2 regions of the Moellerella wisconsensis genome follow, and region 1 is predicted to be linked to the other one. Evidence: predicted binding sites of a transcription regulator. Region 1 holds the regulator's gene; the other holds the start of a gene.

Evidence for each region. The regulator PhoB, encoded in region 1, activates phosphate uptake and scavenging genes when phosphate is short. The targets are predictions, from matches to a motif close to CTGTCATAAAACTGNCNNAT.
Region 2: the regulator PhoB is predicted to act here: its motif matches at 7,746-7,765, upstream of pstS (phosphate ABC transporter substrate-binding protein PstS).

Annotation. Positions count from the first base shown of each region.
Region 1 is NZ_CP093242.1:2,974,278-2,984,767, forward strand. Features, by position in the region: gene brnQ (branched-chain amino acid transport system II carrier protein) at 169-1,497, opposite strand; gene phoR (phosphate regulon sensor histidine kinase PhoR) at 1,888-3,195, opposite strand; gene phoB (phosphate regulon transcriptional regulator PhoB) at 3,218-3,907, opposite strand; gene sbcD (exonuclease subunit SbcD) at 4,152-5,384, shown strand; gene MNY66_RS13100 (SbcC/MukB-like Walker B domain-containing protein) at 5,381-9,067, shown strand; gene MNY66_RS13105 (nitroreductase family protein) at 9,424-10,023, shown strand; gene MNY66_RS13110 (ribonuclease T2 family protein) at 10,168-10,490, opposite strand, start outside.
Region 2 is NZ_CP093242.1:180,414-190,903, forward strand. Features, by position in the region: gene feoB (Fe(2+) transporter permease subunit FeoB) at 1-1,609, opposite strand, end outside; gene feoA (ferrous iron transporter A) at 1,681-1,908, opposite strand; gene MNY66_RS00765 (Tex family protein) at 2,309-4,678, opposite strand; gene greB (transcription elongation factor GreB) at 4,897-5,382, shown strand; gene ompR (osmolarity response regulator transcription factor OmpR) at 5,513-6,232, shown strand; gene envZ (two-component system sensor histidine kinase EnvZ) at 6,229-7,560, shown strand; gene pstS (phosphate ABC transporter substrate-binding protein PstS) at 7,870-8,910, shown strand; gene pstC (phosphate ABC transporter permease PstC) at 9,037-9,993, shown strand; gene pstA (phosphate ABC transporter permease PstA) at 9,980-10,490, shown strand, end outside.

The DNA of each region.
Region 1 (10,490 bases):
TAATCAAGCTATGCAGTTACTGAGGATTAATCAAATTAACAGTAAATATAAGCCATAAAAAAAACCTTAGCCCAAATGAACTAAGGTTTTAAATTTGATAGATAATCTTATCTTTTTGCCGAAAAACCCTGAGTGTTTACTCTACATTGAGCGGCTTGATTGATTTAACTATGCTTGTTTGTGCTTATGATTTGCAGAAGCAAATAACAAATCATAAATAATTGCGGCCACCAGAACGATAGCAGTAGGCAGTAGCCATGCTAAATCCTGTTCGTATAAAGGCATTTTAGTCATCCACTGCGGGATCCAATCCTTTAAATGATCTGACGCTTTTGCCGCACCGATTAAGCCGAAAATTACACTGGCTAACATGGTTGGCGAGACCACTGCTGGCGCATTCTTCCACCATTTCAATGTGAAGCTAAGCAAAATCAATACGATACATGGAGGATAAATAGCCACCAGCACCGGTAAAGAGAAAGCTATCAGATTGCTTAGCCCTAAATTGGAAACTAACATTGAGAAGACCCCCAAAATTAATACCAATTTTCGATATGATATTGAAATATAACGGCTAAAGAACTCAGCACATGCACAAGTCAGGCCTACTGCAGTTACCATACAAGCAACAAAAATCAGTACCGCAAGGAAGAAGCTACCGTAATTACCAAAGGTATACTGTACGTAGGCATGTAAAATATCTGCGCCATCAGCCGCTTCAGGGATCAACGTGCCACTGTTTTCGCCAAGTTTAAACAATGATAAATAAACGAGTGTTAACAGAACGCCAGCAATCAATCCAGCCCACATGGTATAACGGGTCAATAATGATGAATTCTCGACCCCACGCGAGCGAGCGGCATTCACAATGACGATACCAAACACCATTGCGCCCAAAGTATCCATGGTCAAATAGCCATTAATAAAGCCATTTGAGAATGCCATATCATGATAACCATTCATTGCTGGCATCGGATCGCCTGCCGGCCACATGACCGCAGCAATCCCCAATACAGCCAGCGCTAACATTTTAACCGGCGCTAAAATGTGCCCAACGCTATCGAGTAAACGGCCAGGATAAAGCGAAATACCAATGACCAAAACGAAATATACTGCGCTATAAATCAGCAAAGAAATATCAGATTCACCGCCAACTAAAGGGGCAATACCCACTTTGTAAGATACCGTTGCGGTACGTGGGGTAGCAAACAGCGGGCCGACAGATAAATATGCAATAACAGCCAGCAATAAGCCCGCAGTTTTACCAATCGGCGAACTTAGGGCCTCAACCCCACCGCCGACTTTAGCTAATGCCACCACTGTTAATACCGGTAATCCAACCCCGGTAATTAGAAAGCCAATTGCGGCAGTCCAAACTTGATCACCTGCCTGCAAACCAACCATTGGTGGAAAAATAATGTTCCCTGCACCGACAAACAGCGCAAAGGTCATGAACCCTAGGGCTAAAATATCTCTTGATGTTAAACGATGAGCCATAATTTTGTTAAATTTTTGTTTGAATTAAAGGAAGCTGAGAGCTGTTAGCTCTTAACCTATTGAAAATTAACTGGCGGCACTGAGTGCTATTTTAAAATATCCTTAACAGAATAATATACAGCGATATTAAATCTTATGAGTCAAAAATATTAAAAAACAGGAAAAATCGCCAACAACTGGCGACAAGTAAAACTTTTATAGGGCAAAAAGGCAAGCCAAATAGTACAGACAAGAATAAAATACCAAACTATTTTTCCAAACCAGTGATTACTATTAATAATCAAAGAATATGCACTATATGATGTGTATAAAAAACAAACAACAGTCGATATTACGAGTAAAAATAAAAAAATAAAACGCTCTATAACGAAAGAATAGAAACAAATATAATCACTTAGGTGACTTTCTCTCAATAACAATCAACGCTGGTGGCAAAACAAAACTAAATTCACTGCCTTTACCAAGCATACTATTGATGAATAATTGGCTGTTATGATGCTGTAATGCATGTTTAACAATCGCTAGACCAAGCCCTGTACCTCCGCCACTTTGGCGAGAGCGCGCTTTATCCACCCGATAAAAACGTTCCGTCAGCCGTGGTAAGTGCTCGACAGAAATTCCCGGCCCATTATCCACCACCGAAAACGTAGCCCCTTGTCGCGTCTGCTGCCAGCTCACGTTGATTAAAGTACCGTCTGGAGTATGGTTAATCGCATTATAAACGAGATTAGCCATTGCGCTGCGTAGCTGTTCTTGATTGCCATACACCAACAGATTTTCATCGATATCAAAATTAACCTGTTGTTTTCCTTGACTAAGGCTATGGGCTTCCTGCGCTAAAATGTTGAGAATTGACGGAATATTGACTTGTTCATTTAAGTTAATTTGTGGTGCAACTTCAATACGAGAGAGTTGGAGAAGCTGCTTGACCAAATTATCCATTCGGAACGCTTGCTCTTGCATTAATGTCAGTGCTTTTTTATTGATTGGGGAAACATCGGGCTGATCATCCATCACTTCTAAATACCCTTGAATCACCGTCAATGGGGTGCGTAACTCATGGCTAACATTGGCAAAAAAGTCACGCCGTGCTTTTTCTAGTCGACGTTTCTCGGTGATATCTCTGGCGACCATTAACAACTGATCATCGGCATAAGGTAAAATACGAAATTCCACAACCGAGCCATTATTCAGCTCTAGCGTCAGGGCTTGAGTATAGTTTTTAGCACTAAAATAGCGATTAAAATCAGGATAACGCAATAAATTAATAATATGTTGCCCGCTATCTTCTGGCCAACGAAACCCGAGTAAATGCTGAGCATGGCGATTACACCAAAAAATAATGCCTTCTTCGGTCAGCATCACTATCGCATCAGGCAAAGATTCAGCACCGCTACGAAAGCGCTTAATTAATTGGCCTAATTCGCGACGACGTTTACGATTACGCTGCTGTAACTGATTAATTCCATAGAATATTGGCTCCCAGCCCCCTTTACCTTCTGGCGCTATCATGCTGCGATCAAGCCATAACCAATAAGAGAGTTTGAGTAAATTATAGCTGTGCCATATTAAGGCGGCTAACAGTGATATCACCAATAGCCATGCTAAGTGACCAACAAAAATAGCTAAAATAAAGGCGGGTAAACAAAATAAAATTAGCCCCCAAACCAGTTGTTTCCATGATAAACGCTCGAGCACGTAAGCTCTCCCTATGGATTAATCAGTAACGAACAGAAAAACGATAGCCGGTACCACGTACAGTTTGCACCATTTTTTCATGCCCCCCAATTTCTAAGGCTTTACGTAAGCGACGAATATGCACATCAACGGTTCTATCCTCCACATAGACATTCGCCCCCCACACATAATTAAGCAGTTGCTCGCGGCTATACACTCTTTCAGGATGGGTCATAAAAAAATGCAGTAATTTATATTCTGTCGGCCCCATGTCAATCGGGATATCGTTGCTAGTAACACGGTGGGAAGTCGGATCGAGAGCTAATCCATTCATATCAATAACATCTTCAGCCGCCATTGGAGAAATACGGCGTAAAATAGCTTTAACTCGCGCAATTAATTCTTTCGGTGAAAAAGGTTTAGTCAAATAATCATCGGCGCCGACTTCTAATCCCTTTACCCTATCTTCTTCTTCGCCTCTAGCAGTGAGCATCATAACTGGAATATCCCGCATCTCACTGTCTCGTTTCATATATTTAATCACTTGGATACCCGAGCCACCGGGGATCATCCAATCCAACAAGACTAAATCAGGATATGGATCGACCAACTGCCCTAATGCTGAATCATAATCATCGGCTTCGATAGGCTGAAAACCATTTTGTTCTAATACAAAACAAACCATTTCTCGGATGGGCGCTTCATCTTCAACAACCAGAATACGTCTTGCCATGGGTGATCCTGTGAATAAGGTTAGATTATTTGCGATTTTGCCGATTATGCGTCACTTTTATGACAGAATTATGAATTTACACTCTCGATTCTGACATACTTTAGTTAATTTGGATCTTTTCTCGCTTACCGTTGATATATTGCTGCGATTATTACTATCATTTTGTTGGTTTTTTTATTTCAACGTTCACAATAGCCACAATAACTTAAAAATACCGTGTTATCTCTCTTTTAGGCGGATCATTATGCGTATAATTCACACATCGGACTGGCATTTGGGGCAATATTTTTTCACCAAAACCCGTGCTCCTGAACATCAATATTTTTTACATTGGCTGATAGAGCAAGTTAAACATTATCAAGTTGATGCTGTGATTGTCGCCGGTGATATTTTCGATACCGGTTCACCACCGAGCTATGCACGCGAAATTTATAATCGTTTTATTGTTGAATTGCATAAAACAGGCTGCCAATTAGTTATTCTTGGGGGAAATCACGATTCGGTAGCGATGCTAAATGAATCTAAACAACTGCTTTCATATTTAAATATCCATGTTATCGCCAACGCTAATAATCAATCGATTGAACAATCAGTAATTGTATTAAACGATAACCAAGGAAAACCGGGCGCGTTGCTGTGTGCAATCCCTTTTTTACGCCCTCGCGATATGATAAAAAGCCTGGCTGGGCAAAGCAGCAGTGAAAAACAACAATCACTACTTGAGGCAATCACCGAGTATTATCATCAAAGTTATCAATATGCTGAGCAATTACGCCAGCAGCTCGGCAAAGCTTTGCCGATTATTGCGACCGGGCATTTAACCGCAGTCGGTGCCAGCACCAGTGATTCGGTTCGGGATATTTATATTGGCAGTTTAGAGGCCTTCCCCGCCGATGCTTTTCCCCCCGCGGATTACATTGCTTTGGGACATATCCATCGTCCACAAGTGATTGGTGGGCAAGCCCATATTCGCTATAGTGGCTCACCTATTCCGCTAAGTTTCGATGAAAATGGTCAAGATAAAACACTGTGTTTAATCGAGTTTACACAGGATAAATTAACCGCTATCGAATGCCTCAGTATCCCCCAGTTTCAGCCGATGGCAACCCTTAAAGGTACACTTAACGATATTCAGCAGCAATTAAGCCCATATCAAAATTATCACGCTGAACGTCCGGTATGGCTGGATATTGAAGTTGCCTCGCAAGATTATTTAGCCGATATACAACAGCGAGTTGAACAAATGACCGCCGGATTACCAGTTGAAGTAATTTTATTACGTCGTGCTCGTCGCCAAAATCAAACGCTCAGTGCCACTGCCAACAATGAGACCTTGAATGAACTAACTGTCGAAGAAGTGTTTCTGCGCCGCTTAGCCGATGCCGAGCTGGAAGACCCTCAATATCAACAGCGACTGACATTATTATTTCGCCAATCCTACGAAGCATTTCAGTCTACTGAGGAGGATCAAGCGTGAAAATTTTAAGCCTACGATTGAAAAATATTAATTCACTCAAAGGTGAATGGAAAATTGATTTCACTCAGGAGCCATTCGCTAGTCAGGGATTATTTGCAATAACAGGCCCAACAGGCGCAGGGAAGACCTCGTTGCTGGATGCCATTTGCCTCGCGCTTTATCACCAAACACCGCGCTTAGGAACGATTTCACAGAGTCAAAATGAGCTGATGACTCGCCATACCGGAGAATGTTTAGCTGAAGTTGAATTTGAAGTTAAAGGTATCGGTTACCGAGCTTTTTGGAGCCAACGTCGAGCTGGCGGCAAAGCCGGCGGAAAATTACAAGCGCCGAAAGGTGAACTAGCATACATAGCCGATGGAAAAATCTTGGCGGAAAAAGTTAAAGATAAATTAGAGTTAGTTACTCAGTTAACTGGTTTAGATTTTGGTCGTTTTACTAAATCTATCTTGCTATCACAAGGGGAATTTGCCGCCTTCTTAAATGCCTCAGAAAAAGATCGGGCGGATTTACTGGAAGAAATTACGGGTACCGAAATTTATAGTCAGCTATCTAAATATATTTTCCAACAACATAAACTCGTCCGCAATTCGCTCGAGTTACTCAAGGCACAAGCCGGTAATATTGATGTGCTAACCCCAGAGCAACATCAATCTTTGCTTAATCAGCAGCAATTACTGGCAGAGCAAGAACAACAGTTATCTCAACAGCGGCAGCAACTGCAACTCGCAGAACAGTGGCATCTTAAACAACAGCAATTGCTTGAACAGCAAAAGGTTCAACAAGCCCAAAAAATCGCGGCAGAAAAAGCCGTCACTGATGCCGCCCCCCAGTTACAGATTTTAGCCAACAGCGAGCCAGCAGAAAAACTGCGCCCATTATGGAATGAGCTCCAGCGCAGTGAAAAAAACCTGGAGCAGCAGGCACAAAAACAACAACAAACCCAACAGCAACTCATCGCAGAGCAGGCTCGTTATCAACCACTTGAGCAGCAGAAAAAACAACTAGAAACTCAATTAAAACAGCATATAACGCAAACTTACCAACAAAACGAACTCATAGAAACTCAAATTCGTCCTCTGGATATAGATATCGATCACCTGCGTAAGCAATTATCGGGCGCAGAGCAACAGATCACCGATATTCAGCAACAACAGCAACAAAAAGCCACTCAACTAGCAAAAGTGGATACACAGTTAGCCCAAGATATTCAGCAGCAACAACAATTAGCCGGTGAAATGCAACACAACCAGCAGTGTACAGCTATCGCACCTAAACTTAGCGGCTGGCGACAAAATATCGTTTTATTATCAGGGTTATATCAACAGCATGCCACACAGCAACAGCAGGCTGAAAAATTACAAATTGAGCAGCAAGAAATCCAGAAAACCCAGCAGACGCTGAGTAATAGCCTGCATTATGCCGAGCAAGAAAAACAACAAGCACAGCAACAATATCAACTTAGTCAGCAAGCCATCGCTCAATGGCAGCAACAGCATAATACTGATCAGCTAAAGCAGCATATAGAGCAACTGCAGCAGCGATTACAAGCGCTTAATCTGCTGCCCTATTTATTACAACAGCACAACGATAATCAGCAGTCGCTATCATTAGCTGAACAGCAAATTACTGATTTATCAACATCGTTAAATCAATTAGCGCAGCAAAAAGTAACCTGTGAGAATAATATTGCGTTACGCCAGCCTCATCTAACTGATTTAACAGCAAAATTAGCACTCGAAAAGCAAATCGTCAGCTTAGAACAGCAACGCCAATTATTAATCGCAGGCGCGCCTTGTCCCTTGTGCGGCTCGCAAGATCACCCTGCCGTTGAAGCTTATCAACAACTGTCATCTAGCCAGACTGAACAACAATTAGCTCAATTAAATCAACAATTAGAACAAGACAAACAGCAACTCATCACGATCAATAGTCATATTGCGCTGGATAATGAACGTCTCGTCGAGCAACAAAAACAGCGTGAGAACTTAATTAAGCAGCAAAAAATCGTCGCACAGCAATGGCAAACAACCAGTGAGAAAGCCGCAGAAACAGTATTACCTTATAGTTTAGAGGCCATTGAGCAGCGGCAACACAGCCTAAACACACAATTAACTGAGAATACCCAATGGCTAGCCGAATTAGATATTTTAATTGAAAATCATAAGCATGCAGAAAAAATACTGACAACAAAACAAGAATACTATCAACAACAATCAGCAGCATTACAATTAGCTAATCAGCGTAACCTCCATAGCGTGCAGACCATAGCAGCCCTTGAGCAGCAACGGTATGCACTACATCAGCAACAACAAGATATCGAAGCCGAACTAAATAATCAGTTAGCTGAATATCAACTGTGTTTACCTGCCATAGAAGAACGACAATCTTGGCTGCAACAATTAGAGCAGCGTTGTCACCTATTTGAGCAACAGCAGCAACGTCTACAACAGCTTGCCCAGTCGATTGAATTGCAAAAAACTCAGCGCCAGTCATTGTATGAACAACAGATAACGCTAAACCAACAACTTGATAAAATTCAACAACAAGTTGCTGAACATCGCCAATTAATTAATACCAAACACGCATTGCGCGTTGAGCTATTTGGTCAGCAGCTAATATCGCAAGTACAAACTCAAGCACAACAAAAACAGCAACAGCTAGAGCGTACACTGCAAGAAATAGATGCGGAGTTATTACTGGCTGAGCGTAAAATTTCCTCGCTACAAGGTCAAGCCAACGAGATTGAAACTGCACATAAAGAAGCTACCGCCGCTCAAGTAAAAGCACAAAACGACTTTGAACTAGCATTAAAGCATTGCCCATTTGCGACTCGTCAAGATTTTCTATCTGCGCTAATTACCGAAGAAGAAAGCCTGCGATTACAACAATTAAAACAACAACTACAACACGCATTATGGCACGCAGATAATCGTAGCCAGAGCATAGAACAATCGCTCAAAGAGCATGAGAATAATCAACCCGATCCCGCAAAACGAAACGCTATCGAAGCACTAAAAACACAGATTGAACAATATGATCTGGAAATTAGAAATATTACGCTACAGCAAGGGCAAATTCTCAGCCAATTAGCCACAGATAAGCAATTGCGCCAACAACAGCATGCGCTATTACAGCAAATAGAAAAGCAACAGCAGCAATATGATGATTGGAGCTATCTAAATGAATTAATTGGCTCTGCCGAGGGTGATAAATTCCGCCGCTATGCTCAGGGATTAACCTTAGATCATCTCGTTAGCTTGGCTAATCTGCGCTTAAATAAGCTACATGGGCGCTATTTATTACAACGTAATAATTCAGGAACCTTAGAATTACAAGTGATCGACAGTTGGCAAGCAGACAGTGTGCGCGATATTAAAACCCTCTCAGGCGGCGAAAGCTTTCTGGTCAGTTTATCTCTGGCACTGGCATTATCCGATTTAGTCAGCCACAAAACACAGCTTGAATCCCTGTTTCTGGACGAAGGCTTTGGTACTTTAGATCCTGAAACCTTAGATATCGCGCTTGATGCACTCGATCATTTGAATGCCAGTGGTAAAACTATCGGAGTAATCAGCCATGTTGAAGCAATGAAAGAACGAATTCCACTGCAAATCGAGGTGAAAAAAATTAATGGACTGGGCTATAGTGAGTTACCAGGAAAATATAAAATATCAAAATAATTCAATGAATTATCTTTGTTATCTTAACTTTAGAACTAATTTTTTGGCCTAATTCTGCGATTAACACGTAAAAATTTGAACCTAAAGGTTAAAAATTTTTTCTATGATTTTTAGTGGCTACCGTTATAGTAGTTACAAGAGTTATTTATCAGGTAATTACTTACTGGATAATAATAAATTGTTTGAATAAACGTCAAAAATCATAAATTAACGAGCGCGCCTTACTCCGTATAAATAATCGTTAATTTATTAATATATAAAATATAAGTTATTGAATTATCTTATAGAAGCGCCTAGATAAAATACTAAAATTTTTAATCTATGCCGCATCTACCTAATGACCTAAGGAGACACACATGTCTAACGCCTTTATTGAAATGCTAAAAAACCGCCGTACTATTTATAATCTAGGCGATTCACTGTCAGTCTCTCATGACCATATCAGTCAGTTAGTTAAAGATGCCGTGAAGCACTCACCGTCTTCTTTTAATTCACAAACCTCACGTGTGGTCATTTTGTTCGGCGAACAACATAAAAAACTGTGGGATCTAACCAAAGAAACTTTGCGCGCTATCGTTCCCGCAGGATCCTTTGCTGCCACTGAACAAAAAATCGACAGTTTTGCCGCCGGTGCCGGTTCAATTCTATTTTTTGAAGATCTTAATGTGGTTAAAGGTCTGCAAGAAAAATTTGCTGCCTATGCGGATAATTTCCCAATTTGGTCTGAGCAATCCAGTGGTATGGCGCAATTAGCCGTATGGAGTGCATTGGCTGAAGAAAACATCGGCGCATCGTTACAGCACTATAACCCACTGATTGATAACTTTGTGGCTAAAGAATGGCACATCCCAGAACATTGGTTACTGCGTGCACAAATGGTGTTTGGCTCAATTAATGCGCCTGCGGGTGACAAAGACTTTATGGATGATGAACAACGTTTCAGAATCTATCAATAAAATTTTTAGTGGCCACAAAATAGCGCATCTACAATAGTGAGTGGTCACAAACTACACTATATAAAATATTAGCCATATTATATAAACGCCTCCTAGCTTATTTAAATTAGGAGGCATTATTTATACTGTCTAGCAAATGCTCACTTAATGCTCGCGCGCTGGGCAATCAATCACCTTAAAATCGGTGCTATAACAAATATAAAATTCGTCGCGATTAATTTGGATATGCTTATTTTTTAATTGGGGATTATATTGCTGTAAAAATTCAATCAACTGATTATTCGGCAATCTGTCAGCCGGTAAAACCAAACTATTAAATAGCGCCTGCTGTTTAGCAAAATATTGTTGTGGCTGCTCAAAATCACAAGCTCCGTGTTTTTCCCATTCACCTTGCAGTAAATCTGCCCCCGGCGAAGCACAAAGATACGGTTTCAATAACGAATAATCCACGGGCGCTAAATCACCTC
Region 2 (10,490 bases), 790 kb from region 1:
ACAGAGAGAAGCTATTTAATGCGCCGATAAACATACTGGCGATAACGATAACTTTACCGGCACGCAGTACAAAACCTTTTAAACGTTGCCAAGTTTGAATCAATAAGGTTTTTAAATGCGGCACATGGTAGACCGGCATTTCCATAACGAAAGGAGAAGCCTCACCGCGCATAATAGTGTGTTTAAGTAATAGGCCAGTCAGGATAGCAACCACAATCCCCAGTAAATAGAGGGAAAATACAATGCTGGCACCGTTCTTACCAAAAAACGCGGCAGCAAATACGGCAAAAATAGCTAAACGTGCGCCGCAAGACATAAACGGAGCCATGAGCACAGTGATTAAACGTTCACGGGGTGCATCTAAAGTGCGCGCCCCCATGATGGACGGAACATTACAACCAAAGCCAACAATCAATGGAACAAAGGATTTTCCGGGCAATCCGAGTGCTTGCATTAACCGGTCCATGACAAACGCAGCACGCGCCATATAGCCAGAGTCCTCCAGCATCGATAAGAATAAATACATCATACCGATTTGCGGAACCAGTGGTAATACGGTGTTGATACCTCCACCGACCCCTTGAGCAAGAAACACGGTTAGCCATTCGGGGAAATTAAGAGAATAGCCTACCCATTGAATACCATGGATAAATATGGCTTCTGAACCGCCTTCAAACAGCGGCTGCAATGCTCCACCGATGTTGATGGCTAAGACAAACATCAAATACATCACGAATAGAAAGACTGGGACACCTAACCAGCGATTAAGCACTAAATTATCAATCGATTGAGTGAGCTTATTTGGCTCCGCTGCTTCATTATTGATCGACGTATCACAAATGCTGGCAATAGTTTGATAGCGAGCATCAGCAATGACTAATTCAGGCTCTTCCAGCTGTTTTTCGATGAGACGAGTACGCGAGGCTGCCAATAACTCCGGTGTGATCCCCCCTCGTTGCTGGCTAAAGATATCGCCTTCGAGCATTTGTAAGGCTAGCCAACGACGCTGCTGTTGGCTGAATTGATTATGTGAAATCGAGTTTGATAATTTATCGACTTCTGCTAATAAGCTAGAGGGATATTGAACTAACGCATTACTGGTGCTAGCAGGATAATTATCGATAATATTTTTCAGTTTATCGATACCGGTCGCACGAGTTGAAACTAACGGGATCACTGGGCAGCCAAGTTGCTGCTGTAATTCCTCTATATTGATTTCTATGTGTTGATTCTCGGCGATATCCAACATATTAAGAGCAATAATGCAGGGAACACCGAGTTCAAGCAGTTGTAGCGTGAGGTATAAATTACGCTCTAAATTTGAGGCATCAACCACGTTGATCAACATATCTGCTTCGCCACTAAGAATGAAATAGCAGGCAATTTGTTCATCTAATGAGGTTTGTTCAGAAATTGTCGTCAGCGAATAGGTACCCGGCAAGTCAACCAATTCAATTTGATGCTGCTGAGTATTAAATCGGCCAACTTTACGTTCAACAGTAACGCCAGCCCAGTTACCCACCCGTTGGCGGGAGCCGGTGAGTTGATTGAAAAGGGTCGTCTTACCTGCATTGGGATTGCCGATTAAGCCGATAGTCAGTGGTTTCATAAATAGTTGCCAATGAGTAAGAAAAATGACAGGAATGAGCCTTTAGATCTGGAAATATCGAGTGCAGAGTATTAAATCGTTGCATCATCCAGATTAAGCAGTTCTAAATCTTTTTTACGCACAATCAGGCTGACTCTGCGTGTTTCTATTTGAATCGGGTCACCTAAGGGGGCGAGACGAACAACTTTGAATATTGAGCCGGGTAACATGCCCAGGGATAATAATTTTTGACGGTATGCCGGGCTGATTTTGCTCGAAAAACCGACGATTTTATAGCTGTGATCAGGAAGAATAGCCATGGTGCCTTCCGAAGGTAGTTGGGAGTTATCATCCCGTTATGTCAGTTCACAGAGATACGCTATTCGACGTCTCCCCCGCTGATTTTGTTATTCATGGTATAACTGATTATAAAAAATAATACTATTTAATTAAATAGTAAACGAATTAAAAATGCGAATCATAATCAACAACCATTGGGGCTATTTAGCCTCGATTCAGCTTTAAATAGCTTGATTTGGATCAAAAATAATCAGATTTTGGTGGTTTTATATACCATAACCATGATAATTATTTGCGTGTGGGGGCATTGTTTACGCGGATGATTGTATTTAGATAGCACTAATTTAAGGGGCTATTAATAAACATTATTTATAAATAGCCCGCAGTATTATACTGCGGGCAGACTATTTTAGCGACGGGTTAACGTTTTTTGCCTAATGCGGCCGCAAGAGCATCACTCATTGCACTATTACTCGCTCCGGTATTGGTATGATTACCTCGGCGATTATGGTTATTATTGCTATGATTATTATTGCTACGATTAGTATTTTTGGCGGTACTTTCTGGCCGTGCAGGGGCTGTGGATGAACGCGATGCCGGTGCAGTTCTTTCGCCGGGTTGTTCATCTAATCGCATAGTTAATGCGATGCGTTTACGATTAATATCAACATCAATGACTTTAACTTTGACGATATCACCGGCTTTTACTACTGTGTGTGGATCTTCGACGAATTTGTCAGACAGCGATGAGATATGAACTAATCCATCTTGGTGTACACCGATATCGACAAATGCTCCGAAATTAGTCACGTTAGTAACTGAGCCTTCGAGGATCATTCCCGGTTGCAAGTCTTTCATTGTTTCGATGCCATCGGCAAAGGTAGCGGTTTTGAACTCAGGGCGTGGGTCACGTCCCGGCTTAGCTAATTCTTTTAGGATATCGGTAACTGTCGGGATACCAAATTTCTCAGTGGTGAAACTGTCGGCTTTTAAGTTTCTTAAAGCTTCTGCATTACCCATAATCTCTTTGAGTGGCTGTTTTACAGTCGCTAAGATTTTTTCGACAACAGGATAGGTTTCAGGGTGAACTGTCGAGGCATCTAACGGGTTATCTCCGTTAGAAATACGTAAAAATCCGGCACACTGTTCAAAGGCTTTTGGCCCTAAACGAGCCACTTTTAGCAATTGTTTACGGTTATTGAATTGGCCATTTTCATCGCGCCAATTAACAATATTTTGGGCTATAATTTTGCTTAGTCCCGCCACACGGTTTAATAAGGCCACAGAGGCCGTATTTAAATCGACGCCAACCGAGTTCACACAGTCCTCGACGACAGCATCCAGTTTGCGCGCTAATTGTGTTTGGCTAACATCATGTTGATATTGGCCTACTCCGATAGATTTAGGGTCAATTTTAACTAATTCAGCCAGCGGATCTTGTAAACGGCGTGCAATAGAGACCGCACCACGAATAGACACATCTAAATCAGGAAATTCTAATGCTGCCAGTTCAGACGCGGAATATACCGAGGCACCCGCTTCGCTCACAATGACTTTTTGTGCAGTTACCTCTGGGTATTGTCGCTGAACTTCGGCGAAAAAGCGTTCGGTCTCGCGTGAAGCCGTTCCATTACCAATCGCCACTAATTCAACCTGATGTTTTACGCATAGCGCTGCGACACTGGCGGCAGCTTTAGTCGCCTGCCCAGTATGCGGATAAATTGTATCGGTAGCGATCAGTTTACCGGTCGCATCGACGACCGCAACTTTTACACCAGTACGTAAGCCGGGATCCAGTCCCATCGTAGCTCGCATGCCTGCTGGCGCAGCCATTAATAAATCGTGCAGATTGCGAGCAAAGACGTTAATTGCTTCTTCTTCAGCTTTCTCACGTAGCGTGCTCATTATTTCTGTTTCTATATGCAACAGAACTTTAATTCGCCATGTCCAGCTAATAACGGCCTTGCGCCAGCGATCTGCAGGGGCATTATTGAGTCGGATATCAAGATGGTTGGTGATAATTTCTTCGCAATAGCTTTCTTTTGGGGGTTCATCAAATTGCGGATCTGGATTGAGAGAGAGTTGTAAAATTCCTTCGTTTCTTCCTCGGAACATTGCGAGGGCACGGTGCGAAGGTACGTTAGCTACGGCTTCATGGTGATCAAAATAATCACTAAATTTAGCTCCTTCTTGCTCTTTACCTTCAACAACTTTGGCAACAATCTCCGCATTTTTCCATAAATAATGACGTACTTTCGCCAATAAGGATGCATCTTCGGAGAAGCGCTCCATTAAAATATAACGTGCGCCATCGAGTGCCGCTTTGGTATCGGCGACACCTTTTGTGGCATCAACATAGCTTTCAGCACTGATTTCAGGATCTTGCTGTGGATTTTGCCATAAGCTATCCGCTAAAGGTTCTAATCCGGCTTCAATCGCAATTTGCCCACGAGTACGACGTTTAGGCTTGTACGGTAAATAGAGATCTTCGAGTTCTGTTTTATTTAGCGTGCTATTAATTGCATTATCCAGCTCTGGGGTTAATTTCCCTTGTTCGCTGATAGATTTCAATATGGTTTGTTTGCGGTCATTAAGTTCGCGTAAATAACTTAAACGGCTCTCAAGCTGGCGTAATTGCGTATCGTCGAGTCCACCGGTTACTTCTTTACGGTAGCGGGCAATAAAAGGAACGGTATTTCCTTCATCAAGCAGCGTGATCGCGGAAAGGACTTGTTGCGGTTGAGCTCGCAGCTCATCTGCTATAATTTGGCTTAGGGTAGCATTACTCATTGGGTTTCTTTTATACCTGCTTATAAGGAAGGTTAAAAATAATGGCACAGTTATACTTGGTGATGGGGGGAATTTCCAGTGAACCAAGATTATTTGCTGTCTTTCTGTCCCCCTTACTGCATGAATAATAATATTTAGGATATTATTGATATCATCTGATTCTTGTTTTTTTTATTTCATATATAGTTATTGAATGGAATATTCATCACTAAGAGATTATGGCAAAAAGTCACTATATTACACGTCAGGGCTGGGATGCTCTCGATAGAGAATTAAAGTATCTCTGGAAGGAAGAGAGACCTCGTGTCACGCAGGCTGTTTCAGAAGCTGCGGCAATGGGCGATCGTTCTGAAAATGCTGAATATATTTACGGAAAAAAACGCTTAAGAGAAATTGATCGCCGAGTGCGTTTTTTATCCAAACGATTAGAGCAACTTAAAATTGTTGAGCCGGACTCACGACAAGAAGGAAAAGTATTCTTTGGTGCTTGGGTTAAATTAGAAGCGGAAGATGAAACCATTAAAATTTATCGTTTAGTTGGGCCGGATGAATTCGAACCCGCTAAACAGTGGATTTCAATTGATTCGCCGGTTGCAAGGGCATTAATTGGTAAACAAGTTGATGATGAGGTCAGTGTAAGCACGCCTGGCGGGCTTGTTACTTATAGTATTTTAGCCATTAGCTATAAATCATTTGAAGAGTAATTAGCGGTTAATACGCTGATATAAAGCGTTTATATCGTATGATTAATTGATAGGATAACTACATACATTTGGTTTATTCTTATCTTAAATGTTAGATTACACACAATTAGTACATATTAAGGACTAAAAAATGCAAGAAAGTTATAAGGTTCTTGTCGTTGATGATGATATGCGTCTGCGGGCATTGCTTGAACGCTATTTAACTGAGCAAGGGTTTCAAGTTAGAAGTGCGGCCAATGCTGAGCAAATGGACCGGATCTTAACCCGAGAATCTATTCATTTAATCGTCCTCGATTTAATGTTGCCGGGTGAAGATGGTTTATCTATTTGTCGCCGACTGAGAAGTCAAAATAATCCGATTCCAATTATTATGGTAACAGCCAAAGGTGAAGAAGTTGATCGTATCGTTGGGCTAGAAATCGGTGCTGATGATTACATTCCAAAACCGTTTAATCCGCGTGAATTATTAGCCAGGATCCGTGCAGTATTGCGTCGTCAGGCGAATGAACTGCCGGGGGCGCCTTCTCAGGACGATGCGGTAATTACTTTTGGTAAATTTAAGCTTAATTTAGGTACGCGTGAGATGTTCCAAGGCGAAGAAAATATGCCATTAACCAGCGGTGAATTCGCTGTATTGAAGGTATTAGTTTCTTATCCGCGTGAGCCGTTATCTCGTGATAAATTAATGAGTCTTGCGCGCGGCCGTGAATACAGTGCAATGGAACGTTCGATTGACGTTCAAATTTCACGCTTACGTCGTATGATTGAAGAAGATCCTGCTCATCCTCGATATATCCAAACGGTTTGGGGCTTGGGGTATGTCTTTGTTCCGGATGGTAGTAAAGCATGAAGCGGTTGAGATTCTCACGTCGAAGTACCTTTTCTCGTTCACTATTTTTAATTGTGGCATTATTATTTGCTAGCCTTGCGACCAGCTATTTGGTGGTATTAAATTTTGTTGTTATGCCGAGCTTACAACAATTTAATAAGGTATTGGCTTATGAAGTACGCACGTTAATGGCCGAAAAAATGGTGCTGAAAGATGGCACAACGGTGAGAGTCTCCCCAGCTTTACGCAAGAAAATCTATAATGAATTAGGAATTACGTTTTATGCACACTCGGCTGCAATGGACGAAGGGCTGAATTGGGCTAAGCATTATGATTTTTTAAGTGATCAAATGACCCATTATCTGGGAGGACAAGCAGATGTTCGCCTTGAAATTGGGCGCGAATACCCGATTTTATGGTTAACCTCTTATTTGGCTCCAGATGTTTGGGTTAGAGTTCCGTTGACTGAAATTGGTCAAAATCAATTTTCACAGGTTTTTCGCTATACTATTGCTATATTTTTGACTATTTTTGCCGGTGTTTGGCTATATATTCGTTATCAAAATCGACCTTTATTGGCATTGGAATATCATGCTAATCAGATAGGTAAAGGGATTATGTTACCGACGATGAAGGAGGAGGGGGCTGTTGAAGTGCGAGCAGCTATCCGTTCGTTTAATCAAATGACAACTGGCATTAAGACTTTAGATAATGATCGAACCATTTTGATGGCAGGGGTGAGCCACGATTTACGCACACCGTTAACCCGTATTCGTCTAGCAACAGAAATGATGGGGCAAGAAGACGGTTATTTAGCCGAATCAATCAATAAAGATATTGAAGAGTGCGATGCCATTATTGGTCAATTTATGGATTATTTGCGTACTGGCCAAGAAATGAATATGGAATTCTGTGATATGAATGCCATTCTGATGGAAGCCATTGATTCTGAAAGCGGTGTCGCTGGTGGTATTGAAGCTGCATTGATGCCGGGAGTGATTACTGTTAACGCCAACCCATTAGCTATCCGACGTGCAGTGACTAATATGATAGTTAATGCGCATCGTTATGGTAACGGTTGGATCAAAGTCAGCAGTGGTAAAAATGATGAAATTGCGTGGTTCCAAGTCGATGATGATGGTGTGGGGATCAAAGAAGATGACATCCAGCGTCTCTTTCAGCCATTTGTGCAAGGCGAAAAAGCGCGTAGCAATAAAGGAACTGGCTTAGGTTTAGCCATTATTCGCCGTATTCTGGATGCGCATGAAGGGCATATTGAAATAGACAAAAGTGAGCGAGGTGGGTTATCAATTCGGGCAGTTTTACCGTTAACAGAGTCTGAAGATTAATTATTGCAGCGCCCAATAGGCTGATTTTGGTTATTTATGATATTTTTATGCGTTTTTATGACCGTATTTTTGTTTACTTTTATCCACCGAAAAGATATCCATTCCTATTTAATCTCCTTATAAATCAAAGTTTTTTTCTTGTTGATTAACTTTTTTTACAGTTATTTTATTTGAACTTCCTTCCATTGTCATAAAACTGTCATAAATAAGACATGTTGCTGTAACCAAATTGTCCTATTTTCCTTATGGTGACTTATCACTCAACAATTGATGATTAAATTGTTTATTTGCATTCCATCAGGAGCAATTATGAAAATGATGCGTACTACTCTAGCCAGCGTTATGGCAGCGACACTTTCTCTGACAGCGATGTCTTCTTTTGCCGCTACCAGCTTAACGGGTGCAGGCGCGACATTCCCAGCCCCGGTTTATGCAAAATGGGCTGATTCTTATCATAAAGAGACCGGTAATCAAGTTAACTATCAGGGGATTGGTTCTTCTGGTGGTGTTAAACAAATTAATGCAAAAACCGTTGATTTTGGTGCTACTGATGCCCCATTGAAAGATGAAAAACTAGCACAAGACGGTTTATTTCAATTTCCAACAATTATTGGCGGCGTAGTTTTAGCGGTAAATGTTAAAGGCATTCAATCCGGCGATTTGACGTTAGATGGCAAAACGCTCGGTGATATTTATCTGGGCAAAATCAAAAAATGGAATGACCCAGCGATTTCTAAGCTGAATCCAGGTGTGACTCTGCCCGCTCAGAATATTGCGGTTGTTCGTCGTGCTGATGGTTCAGGAACAACCTTTGTCTTTACTAGCTACTTAGCGAAAGTGAGCCCAGATTGGCAACAAAAAGTAGGCGCAGGTTCAACAGTTAACTGGCCACAAAGTGTCGCCGGTAAAGGTAATGATGGCGTTGCTGCTTTTGTTCAGCGTTTGCCGGGTTCGATAGGTTATGTTGAATACGCTTACGCTAAACAGAATAATTTAGCCTACACCAAATTAGTCTCTGCTGATGGTCATGTGGTTTCACCGACCGGTGAAAGCTTTAGTGCCGCAGCGAGAGAAGTCGATTGGTCGAAATCATTTGCACAAGACTTAACTAATCGTGCCGGTGAAAATGCGTGGCCAATTGCCTCGACAACCTTCATTTTAGTCCCGACTAAACAAGATAATGCGGAGAAAGGCAAAGCCGTTCTTGAGTTCTTTAATTGGGCTTACGAAAAAGGCGGAAAACAAGCCGAAGCATTAGATTATGCGACCTTGCCCCCCGAAGTAATTACAGCGGTTCGTGCAGCGTGGAACAGCAATATCAAAGATAGCCAAGGTAATCCGTTATTCTGAGCATAATTAACTGTTGTTAGGGTTGGAAGATGGGAGGCGAATGTTTAGGATGAAGATTATCCTCCTGTAAAGTTGTTGGGCTCTTTGTTAGTTGATGCACAGAGCCACTTAAATGAGAACGAATCAATGGCCGAAAAAACTCCGGCATTAAAAGCCCCAAGTAAAAGAGGTGATGTGATTTTCCATGCGCTAGTCCGGCTGGCTGCGCTGATCACTTTATTGATGCTAGGCGGCATCATTATTTCGCTAATTATTGCTTCATGGCCCAGTATTCAAAAGTTTGGTTTAGCTTTTTTATGGACTAAAGAGTGGGATGCTCCGGCGGAACAATTTGGCGCATTAGTCCCGATTTATGGCACCATCGTCACTTCGATTATTGCGTTAATTATTGCGGTTCCTGTCAGTTTTGGGATCGCCTTTTTTTTGACTGAGTTGGCCCCTAATTGGCTTAAAAGACCATTAGGTATAGCGATTGAGCTGCTCGCGGCTATCCCCAGTATTGTTTACGGTATGTGGGGGTTATTTGTTTTTGCGCCATTATTTGCGGAGTATTTTCAAGAGCCCGTAGGCGAGATTATGTCGAGTATTCCTATTGTGGGCGAGTTATTTTCAGGCCCTGCATTTGGTATCGGTATTCTGGCGGCTGGCGTTATCCTTGCGATAATGATTATTCCTTATATCGCCTCAGTTATGCGTGATGTTTTCGAACAAACCCCCGTGATGATGAAAGAGTCAGCGTATGGGATTGGCTGCACTACGTGGGAAGTGATTTGGAATATCGTGTTGCCATTTACCCGCAATGGAGTGATTGGCGGTGTGATGTTAGGTTTAGGCCGTGCCTTAGGCGAAACGATGGCGGTGACCTTTGTGATCGGAAACACTTATCAGCTAGATAGCGTGTCGTTATTTATGCCGGGGAACAGTATCACTTCGGCATTAGCCAATGAATTTGCTGAAGCAGAGAGCGGCTTACATACCTCTGCATTGATGGAATTAGGGCTAATTTTATTTGTGATAACCTTTATTGTCCTCGCACTCTCTAAATTGATGGTGATGCGTTTGGCTAAGAATGAGGGCCGCTGATATGTCACAGACACAACCGAGTCAGATTAATTATCAGGAACGTGCACGCCGTCAGGCATGGCGTCGACAAAAAAATCGCTTAGCGCTAGTGATTTCAATGTTAGCTATGGCGTTTGGATTATTTTGGTTAGTATGGATTTTATTTTCTACCGTTAGTAAAGGAATCGATGGCATGTCATTGAATTTATTCACTGAAATGACACCGCCACCCAATACTGAGGGCGGTGGCTTAGCAAATGCCATTATGGGTAGCGGGTTATTGATTTTTTGGTCTACCGTGTGCGGTACTCCGCTGGGTATTTTAGCTGGGATTTATCTCGCTGAATATGGCCGTAGTTCATGGTTAGCTTCTGTGACGCGCTTTATCAATGACATTTTGTTGTCTGCGCCATCGATTGTGGTGGGATTATTTGTTTATACTTTGGTGGTCGCACAAGTACAGCACTTCTCTGGCTGGGCTGGCGTGATGGCCTTAGCCTTACTGCAAATTCCAATCG